One region of the Pradoshia sp. TA40_28 genome, then DNA from elsewhere that is predicted to be linked to it. Evidence: predicted binding sites of a transcription regulator. Region 1 holds the regulator's gene; each other region holds the start of a gene.

Region 1 (3,291 bases):
GCAGCATAGTATTGCTCCTTCTATTGAAAAATAAGTAGATATTGACATCGTATAGAAAAACAGAATTATTTTCAAGAAGGAACTATTGATTGGTATTCTTTTTCATATATTCTGAATATCTCCGGTGAATGGTTGCTTTTGATAAATCATAGCCTTTTCTGTTTAAATTCTCCGTTATTTCAGCAAATGTCAATCCCTTAATACGCAATTCAATAACTTCCTGTAACGGGACATCCGACCTTTCTCTACCGCCACCTATATGTTGATTAGATAGGTTTTTTTGTGGCTTGTAGCCTTTTTCGATTGCCCGTTTCATTCCCCTTCTGATTTTACTGTTTTGCAATTTACGTTGATACTCTTCTACAATACTGATGATTTGCAAAAGCATGGCATCTGTTTCTGAAATTTCAAGCTCGCCATTATGAGTAACCGTATATAATTTAATGCCTTCTTTATAAATACAATGTAGCAGGGCTATCTTCGCATTACCTCTGCCAAGTCTCGTTTCATCCTGTATTAACAGTCCCTCAATTTCTTTGTTTTTCATTTTTTCCAGCAGGATTAGAATGCCTTCCCGCTCCAAATCATATCCACTAGCTTGTTCCTTCTGGATACTGACAATCTCAAATCCCTTAACAGCAGCGAGTCTTGTTAACTCCTGTTCCTGCCTTTCCAGGGACGTTTCCTGTGAACTTTTATCTGTACTAACTCTGCAGTATATTCCAACCTTCATCTTCTCTCACCATTCTTTTTACATATAGATAAGGCCGGGATCCTATATCCCGACCTACTGATTATATAGTTATTTATCAGAATCTGCTAAATGCAGCATCTCTGTATTATCATTGTTTTTCTTAACAGGAATCACAATCGTTTGACCTTCTTTTAATTGATTAATCTGCAAATCATTATTTTCCTGCACCCAGGAGACAAATTCAGTCTGTGTCATCTCACTGCCATCAAATCTTTCAGCCATATCCCAAACTGTATCGCCTTTTTTAACCATAATTTGTTGAAAATCATCCTTCGGCGTTTCAATAGTAGTCACCAGTAAACTGGATATTAATAGGAAAACACCGATAATAAATATAATTGTATAAGAATAAGAAGTCCATAACTTTTTCATAAATAAACCCCTCCGCAGAATATATGTTCGCTTGTTATGATGTTAGTATAAACCGAACGTGTGTTTTGTGTCAACAAAAAAACGAACTTATGTTTGTACTGTAAACCAGGAAATGATATACTAAAAAAAAGTAAGCATAAAGAGGTGCGGGAGATGACTACTAAATTATCCAAACGTCAACAGGATATTTTGCTATATATAAAAGAAGAAGTTAAAAAGAAAGGCTATCCACCTTCCGTTCGGGAGATTGGTGAAGCAGTTGGACTGGCTTCCAGTTCCACCGTTCATGGTCATTTAGCGCGACTAGAAAGTAAAGGACTCATCAGACGTGACCCTACTAAGCCACGTGCAATTGAAATTTTGGACATGGATCCACATGACCATATACCAAAGACAAATTCCGTTAATGTTCCGTTAATCGGGAAAGTAACTGCCGGTCAACCAATAACAGCCATCGAAAATATTGAGGAATACTTCCCTCTTCCTGAACATATGGCACCTGCGGATGAAAATGTATTTATGCTTGAAATTATGGGAGACAGTATGATTGAAGCTGGTATTCTTGATGGTGACTACGTTATTGTTCGCCAGCAGCATACAGCAAACAATGGTGAGATTGTTGTAGCTATGACAGAAGATGATGAAGCTACTGTGAAACGTTTCTTTAAAGAAGATACCCATTTCCGTCTTCAACCGGAAAACTCTATGCTCGAACCTATCATTCTGCAAAATGTAAGTATTTTGGGTAAAGTAATTGGATTGTACAGAAACATTCAATAAGGATGATAGAACCGGCTTTTATGCCGGTTCTTCTTCTGTTCTCCTAAACTAGTCTCTATCAATCTATGTTTAATAAAGATCGAATATTCTTGTTTACGTATACTCTTTTTTCCTTTTTGAAAGCATTAGTTTACATAATATAGTTATGTTAAACATAAAAAACTTGCAACCAATGATTGCAAGTTTTAGTCTCCTATATATCCCATCCTTTATAATAGTATCTGGATCGTTTACTTTCTTCATAGCAGGTTTGGCAAATAGAAAATGGATAGTTCCAGCTTAACGGCTTATGGCAAGATCTGCACTTGGTTTGATATTTTTTAACCCCTTTTCTTAACTGAAGATGTGCGTCTGTACTGATTTCTTCTCTCACTCTCTCCCAATAGATCGTTTCGCTTCTCCGATCTAATTTATATAAAAACAATAAATGCAATCCAACTGATTTATAGGATAATTCCAGTTCTTCCAAAGATCCTTTCTTTATAAAAGGTTCTCTCAAATCTCTTCTGTCCACAATGGCTTTCATATTATAGAGCCATTGATTGACTAATATTTCCTCATTTGCTGAGAATGGTAAGTGGAGAAAGCTATATAAATCAGTGATTGACATCCTGCCTTCTATTTTTTCATTTCGAATTAACTGATATAAAGCTTTTTCCTGAGTGAGTGGAGCTTTTGTTGTACCTGCAGGATTTTTAAATTCATCCCATAATTCAAAAAACTGATCCAAACTGGAATGATATCTCTTAAAACGCTCAAAAACTCCTTGTGTAGGGGCGATTGCAAACGTATTGATCGATTGATCCTTATTATTTAATAATCGCTTCATTAAGCCGATTTGATCCGTAAATGCCACTCGGCCTTCATTGTAAATCCCTTTTCGGCCAGCTCTGCCTGCCAACTGTTTCACTTCCTGCGAGGTCAATAAACGTCTTCTCGTTCCATCGAATTTATCATTTTCCAGGAAAACAACTCTCCGAATTGGTAGATTAAGCCCCATCCCGATTGCATCCGTAGAAACAATGACTTTAGTTTCCCTGTTAATAAAGCGCTGGATTTGTTTGGCTCTCGTCTCAGGGGGCATACTGCCATAAATCACACTGACTTTATGTCCGTCTCTTTCCAATTTCGAGGCTGTTTGAAGAACTTTATTGCGTGAAAAAACAATTAACGCATCGCCTGCCTTCGTATGTTCAATCTTAAATGGCCTTTTCTCCACAATCAGTGGGATATCCCGTTTATATTCGCGAATCTCGATATCATTTCCCTGAAGCAGATTTATAATCATGGCTTTGGAACTTTGGCTTCCGATAATATGCACTTCTTGGGCACGTGCATTGTTAATGGCTTTAAACCAAGAAAACCCTCGGTCTTTGTCTGCAATC
Region 2 (3,291 bases), on a different contig from region 1:
ATCTCTTTTTTCTAGTTCTATACACATAGTAAACTTTTTGTGGTATTTTGTCTAATATTTGGTTTTGGTTCTCCCTAAATTGGGTAATAGACCTTGTTTAGGCTAATAAAAAAGAGAGCTATAACCAACATATGCATAAGCTTACAGGGGATTGCTTGACCATCAATTTTTTAGTTGTACATCCACCAGTTCCTGATAAAATACAAAGCAAGTGTCTCCATCCTCATTAACAATGTGGAGCTTCTGAGCCTGTTCATTACAATAATGAATATGACCTTCTACCGTCCCATACCGGCGACTGTCTTTCCGGTAATACCGGATCATCACAGGCTTCCCATATTCCATTGCCTCCATAATAATCCCATTGATGGCTTCCATTTGCTGTTCATCAAGCTCATTTCTTGTTTCATAACTATCCTCATGTGCCCATTCTCTAAGCATCGTCACATGCTCCGGCAGCATCATGGATGTCCATTTTATTTTCCCACGATCTCGAATCATTCTAAGGTAACCTCCATTTCACTGACTGTTATGCTCTATGTCCTCCAACCAATGTACTTCGATGCTTAGCCGTTCCCGCCTCTGTATACGATACGGCGCGTAAAATCGCATTGGATCCAAATTTTTTGCGCATTCGATCCATCACAAAACCGAGTTCTCGCCTGCGCCAGCCATCCTGATCAAATAGGCTGATTTGCATCTCCTGGTCTGGAATGACATTCGAAAGTGTAATAGAAATCTTCCTGACGGTCTTTCCTGTGTAAAATCGTTCAAACAATGTTAAGCACATTTCATAAAGATCCATCGTAATATTAGTCGGTGTTTCTCTTGTAAGAGAACGATGAAATCCACCGCCAAATTCATCCTGACTGTAATAAATTCCTAAACTGACCGTTCGTCCAGCCATTCCGCTTGCCCGTGTTCTTCTTGCTACTTCCTCACTCATTTCTAGAATGACGTGCTTGATTTCCTCAGGCTTTTTATAATCACGCAGTAAAACCTGCCCTTTTCCAAAGCTGATTTGCCCTTCCATAATGGGCGCTCCAATATCAGATAAATCAACACCCCAGGCATGATGATATAATTGATTGCCCATCACGCCAAACTTTTTTTCAAGCGTCGCCAAGTCATAGCGCGCCAATTGACCAATTGAAAAAATCCCCATTCCGTTCAGCTTTTTTTCCAAAGGCTTACCGATCCCCCACATTTCGCTCAAGGGAGATAAGGGCCACAATTTTTCAGGTACATCCTCATAGGTCCACTGGGCGATCCCCTTTTTCTTCGCTTCCAAATCCAGACACAGCTTGGCAAGCAACATATTCGGACCAATTCCGATGGCGCAGGGGAGTTGAAATTCTCGATCAATTTCATCTTTGATTTTTTCAGCAATTTCCACAATATCACCCCATAGACGGGTGGTGCCATCTACTTTTAAGAAACTTTCATCAACACTGTACGTATGAATGGCACTTTTAGGTACATACCGATTGAACAAACGGCTGATTTCAGTAGAGATACGCAAATACGTAGCCATACTAGGATTAACCGTTATAATACGTGGATCATCAGGAATTTCAAATAATCTCGACCCCGTCTTAATGCCAAACTCTTTTTTCATTTTCGGTGAAGAAGCCAACACAACACTGCCACTCCGTTTTGTATCACTTACCACAGCCAAATAACATTCGAGCGGATCGAGTCCCATCATCACTGCTGAACAACTGGCAAAAAAGCTTTTCATATCCACACACATCACATAATGATGCGGCAAAGTACGGTAATCAATCATAGTAAAATCTTCTCCAAACTAGAATATATGTTCGCATTTATTATATCCTTAATGATAAGCGAATATACGTTCGTATTCAATGGAAATATATTTACAATTTATGTATAAGAGTAAGTAAGCGTGCGAATACTCTGTGAGTAAATCAAGAGTCAACCCACACCAAACCAAAAAATCGACAAAAAAATAACTGATTTATTTTCCCGATAAACTGTTTTATCTATTCCTTTCACATGGTATTTTTCTTCTAATTTGACATATCGAGAAATATAGATATAGAATTACACACATGGAACCTATTGATGTATTCAAGGCATTATCTAATGAAACAAGACTTCACATCCTAGCGTGGTTAAAGGAACCCGAGAAACACTTCCCAAAACAAGGCGCTCACCTACCAAAGGAGGTAAGTTACAAAGGTGGAGTATGTGTTGGGGATATTCAAGAAAAAGCCAAGGTTTCTCAATCTACGGTTTCTAGCTACTTAAATATGATGCAAAAAGCTGGTCTACTTGAATCGATTCGTCATGGACAATGGACTTACTATAGGCGCAATGAAGAGTTTATTCAGCAGTTAGCTAATTATTTTAGAACAGAGATCTAACTTATATTGATTTCTGTTTTTTTATCTTATTTATATCTATTTTTCTAGATATATAAATATACGAAAAAGGGGATACTTTCTATGCGCTTTATATCTTATATACTAGCTCTATTGGCTGGAGCAGCACTTAGCTTTGAAGGAGCTATATATGCTGAATTAGGAAAATCAATTGGACAAATAGAAACAAGTTTTTATAACTTCTTTATGGGTTCAATTATTATGGGACTATTATGGATATTTTTTGGAAAAGGACGGCTGTCCTATACATTTGAAGCACCCAAATGGTCATTACTTGGAGGTGTCTTGGGTGTTGTTTATTTAACTTCCATTGTTGTAAGTGTCCCATTCGTTGGTGTTGGTATAACAATGGTTGCTGTAATTATCGGACAATTAGTCATGAGTATGGTGATTGAACATTTTGGATGGCTAGGTAGTAAAAAAACTAGAATGAATAAAGAAAAGATTTTTGCAGTTATTTCAATGATTATTGCACTAATATTAATCAACTAGGGGGTACATAATTATGGGCGTATTTATGATTTTATTTACAATGATTGGCGGTATCACATTAAGCGCACAATCATCTATCAATGGTACATTTAGTCGAAAAGCAGGAACAATTGAAACAACATTTTTGACATTTCTAACTGGGACTATGTTCCTTACCATTTTCATTTTATTTTTTGGCAGCGGAAATGTGCTTGCACTTTTAGAAGCACCAAAATGGCAATTGAGTGCAGCATTTTTAGGCACGATGTATTTACTTTTAACTGTCATGGCAGTTCCTAGAATTGGAGTTATCGCAACTAATATTGCTGGTATAGCTGGTCAGCTTGTAATCGGTGTAATGATTGATCATTTTGGATGGTTCAATAGCTTAGTCATAGAATTAGATAGTAAA
Region 3 (3,291 bases), on a different contig from region 1:
GTTATTTTAATAATCAGCCGTGAATTTGCGGTAACAGGTCTGCGTCTTGTTTTGGCCGGTGAGGGTGAAGTTGTAGCCGCAAACCAATTGGGGAAAATTAAAACCTGGACTCAGATTATTGCTATATCCGCGTTATTATTACATAACCTGCCATTCGCATGGATTAATTTCCCGTTTGCTGATCTAGCATTATATGTAGCGCTATTCTTTACTCTTTGGTCTGGTTGGGATTACTTTGTTAAAAATAAACACGCGTTTTTAAACTCGAAATAAGGGTATCATTCGTATATAACTTTTTAAATTGGCGGGTGACAGAATGAATGCGGAACTAATAGCAGTTGGCTCTGAATTATTGCTTGGGCAGATTGCCAATACAAATGCTCAATTTATTTCGAAAAGCTTGGCAGAGATAGGTGTTAACGTATATTACCATACTGTGGTAGGTGATAATCCTTCCCGATTGGAAAAAGCAATTGAAATTGCAGAATCCCGGGCAGATCTTATTATTTATACCGGTGGTTTGGGACCAACGAAGGATGATATAACAAAAGAAGTTGTGGCCTCTCATATCGGTAAAACGTTAATAACAGATCAAAAAGCAATGGAAAACATTGAAGATTATTTTAAAAAAATAAATCGGGTTATGACAGAAAACAATCGAAAGCAGGCACTGGTTATTGAAGGATCAGAAGTTTTCCATAATCATAATGGGATGGCTCCTGGAATGGCTGTGTCTCATGGAGATATTCTTCATATTCTTTTGCCTGGGCCCCCGAGTGAGATGAAGCCAATGCATCAAGATTATACCATTCCCTATCTATTACGATTAATGGACCGGGTTGAACGCATTGATTCAAGAGTACTACGTTTCTTTGGTATAGGAGAATCACAGCTCGAAACAGAGATTGAGGATTTGCTGGATCAACAAAGTAATCCGACTATAGCACCGCTGGCATCAGATGGAGAAGTGACTCTTCGAATTACTGCTAAGCATGAATCAACTGCTGAGGCTGACAAACTATTAAAAGAGGCGGAAGAGAAAATTCTCTCACGTGTGGGCGAATATTTTTATGGATATGATGATACAACCATCATGAATGAACTTATTAATCTTTTAAAAGAAAATGAACTTACAATCTCGGCAGCTGAAAGCTTAACTGGTGGAATGTTTCAAGAAAAAATGACGGATATTCAGGGAGCAGGGTTAATTCTTAAAGGCGGTATTGTTGTTTATACGAATGAAGCTAAGAAAAAGCTGCTAAAAGTAGAACAATCGACCATAGATCAATATGGAGTTGTCAGTGAGCAATGTGCTATTGAGATGGCTGACAATATTAAAGCCCAACTGCAATCTGATATCGGGATAAGCTTTACCGGTGTAGCTGGACCAGACGAATTAGAAGGTCATCCGGTAGGGACTGTTTATATTGGTATAGCTATAGCTGGTCAGAAAACATACGCTAAGAGATTAGATTTAGGCGGAATGCGTGAAGTGAATCGAGTTAGAAGTATGAAGTATGGCTGCCATTTTCTTATACACAAGCTGAGAGATTTGTATGCATAACAAATTCCCTCCCCAACTAGAAAAATAGTTGGGGTGTTTTATTGTTTATAAAATAGCAATAATTTCAGTTTTATACGATTTATTGTTTGAAGTAATCGGTTTACTTAAGGTATTCATTTAAATTGACGAATAAATGATAAAAAAACAAGGCGAATAAATGTTCGCTTTTTTGCTTGGCAAATCCGACTGAATGAGGTATAGTATAGATAAGTTCTTAATTGTACAAGTTATGTTTTTTATATAGATATGGGGAGGAAATAAACTGTGAGTGAACGTCAGGCTGCGCTGGATATGGCGCTAAAACAAATTGAAAAACAATTTGGTAAAGGTTCAGTAATGAAGCTCGGTGAAAGAGCAGACAGAAAGGTTTCCACAATTCCAAGTGGTTCTCTTATGCTAGATTCAGCCCTAGGTGTAGGTGGATATCCAAGAGGAAGAATAATTGAGATTTATGGACCGGAGAGTTCCGGTAAAACGACAGTCGCTTTACATGCGATTGCAGAAGTACAAGCAAAGGGTGGACAAGCAGCCTTTATTGATGCAGAACATGCTTTAGATCCGGCATATGCACAAAAGCTTGGCGTAAATATAGATGAATTACTACTTTCCCAGCCCGATACTGGTGAACAGGGATTAGAGATTGCTGAAGCGCTTGTACGAAGCGGTGCAGTTGATATTATTGTTGTCGATTCAGTGGCGGCATTAGTGCCAAAAGCTGAGATTGAAGGTGAAATGGGAGATTCTCATATGGGCTTACAGGCTCGTTTAATGTCCCAGGCTCTTCGTAAACTTTCTGGATCCATTAATAAATCTAACACAATTGCAATCTTTATTAACCAAATCCGTGAGAAGATTGGTGTTATGTTTGGTAATCCAGAAACAACTCCAGGTGGTCGTGCGCTTAAGTTCTATTCTACCATTCGTCTTGAAGTAAGACGCGCGGAACAATTGAAACAAGGAAATGATATTGTAGGTAATAGAACTAAAATAAAAGTTGTTAAAAATAAAGTGGCTCCGCCATTCAAAGTGGCTGAAGTGGATATTATGTACGGTGAAGGTATTTCTAAAGAAGGTGAAATCATCGACATTGGTTCTGAATTAGACGTGATCGAAAAGAGTGGTTCCTGGTATTCTTATAATGGAGAGCGCTTGGGCCAAGGCCGAGAGAATGCCAAACTGTTCTTAAGAGAAAATCCGGATGTCCGTGATGAGATTTCTATGAAAATTCGTTCGGCATATGGATTAAATGGGGAAGTTCAAGCTGTAAATCCAGTAGAAGACATGGATGAATTGGATTTACCTGAATAAGTATAATTCTACCGGGCAAACCTGCATTTATAGGTTTGCTTTTTTTCTTAAATCACGTTGAACTGCTCAGGAATCTTTTCATTATTTTTTATGATACGTATATATTTGTCTGTATTTTTGAAAACGAGGAAAAGAGCGTCAGGACTAGCTCTTGACAACAAATTTTCATAACTTTACAATAGATATGTATTAATATCTTTTTTTATGACATGCCCAAAAGCGATTGTGCTGTATATTTTTAGATGATGTACATGCCAGAATTGAAAACAATGTAGTAAAAGAGATTAAAAAATTTAATAGCAAGAGGAGGTGTAATGATGGATCCAATCACTATCATCTCCATTTTGCTTGGCCTAATTGTTGGTGCAGTTGTTGGCTATTTGTTAAGAAGATCTATAGCGGAATCTAAGATATCCGGC

The links. Region 1 encodes LexA, which represses DNA repair genes until DNA is damaged. Its sites were predicted from a motif close to CGAACATATGTTCG; they were not measured.
Region 2: AC58NB_RS07505 (Y-family DNA polymerase) is a predicted target of LexA. The motif match lies at 1,849-1,862, and genes of this name have one in related genera.
Region 3: recA (recombinase RecA) is a predicted target of LexA. The motif match lies at 1,715-1,728, and genes of this name have one in related genera.

The regions. Positions count from the first base shown of each region.
Region 1 is NZ_JCATZO010000013.1:42,430-45,720, forward strand. Features, by position in the region: gene AC58NB_RS15180 (DUF896 domain-containing protein) at 1-7, opposite strand, end outside; gene AC58NB_RS15185 (YneB family resolvase-like protein) at 83-733, opposite strand; gene yneA (cell division suppressor protein YneA) at 803-1,126, opposite strand; gene lexA (transcriptional repressor LexA) at 1,280-1,906, shown strand; gene AC58NB_RS15200 (helicase-related protein) at 2,100-3,291, opposite strand, start outside.
Region 2 is NZ_JCATZO010000004.1:298,504-301,794, forward strand. Features, by position in the region: gene AC58NB_RS07500 (YolD-like family protein) at 163-501, opposite strand; gene AC58NB_RS07505 (Y-family DNA polymerase) at 530-1,789, opposite strand; gene AC58NB_RS07510 (ArsR/SmtB family transcription factor) at 2,076-2,390, shown strand; gene AC58NB_RS07515 (DMT family transporter) at 2,472-2,900, shown strand; gene AC58NB_RS07520 (DMT family transporter) at 2,914-3,291, shown strand, end outside.
Region 3 is NZ_JCATZO010000002.1:214,072-217,362, reverse strand. Features, by position in the region: gene pgsA (CDP-diacylglycerol--glycerol-3-phosphate 3-phosphatidyltransferase) at 1-273, shown strand, start outside; gene AC58NB_RS03100 (competence/damage-inducible protein A) at 317-1,564, shown strand; gene recA (recombinase RecA) at 1,829-2,872, shown strand; gene rny (ribonuclease Y) at 3,190-3,291, shown strand, end outside.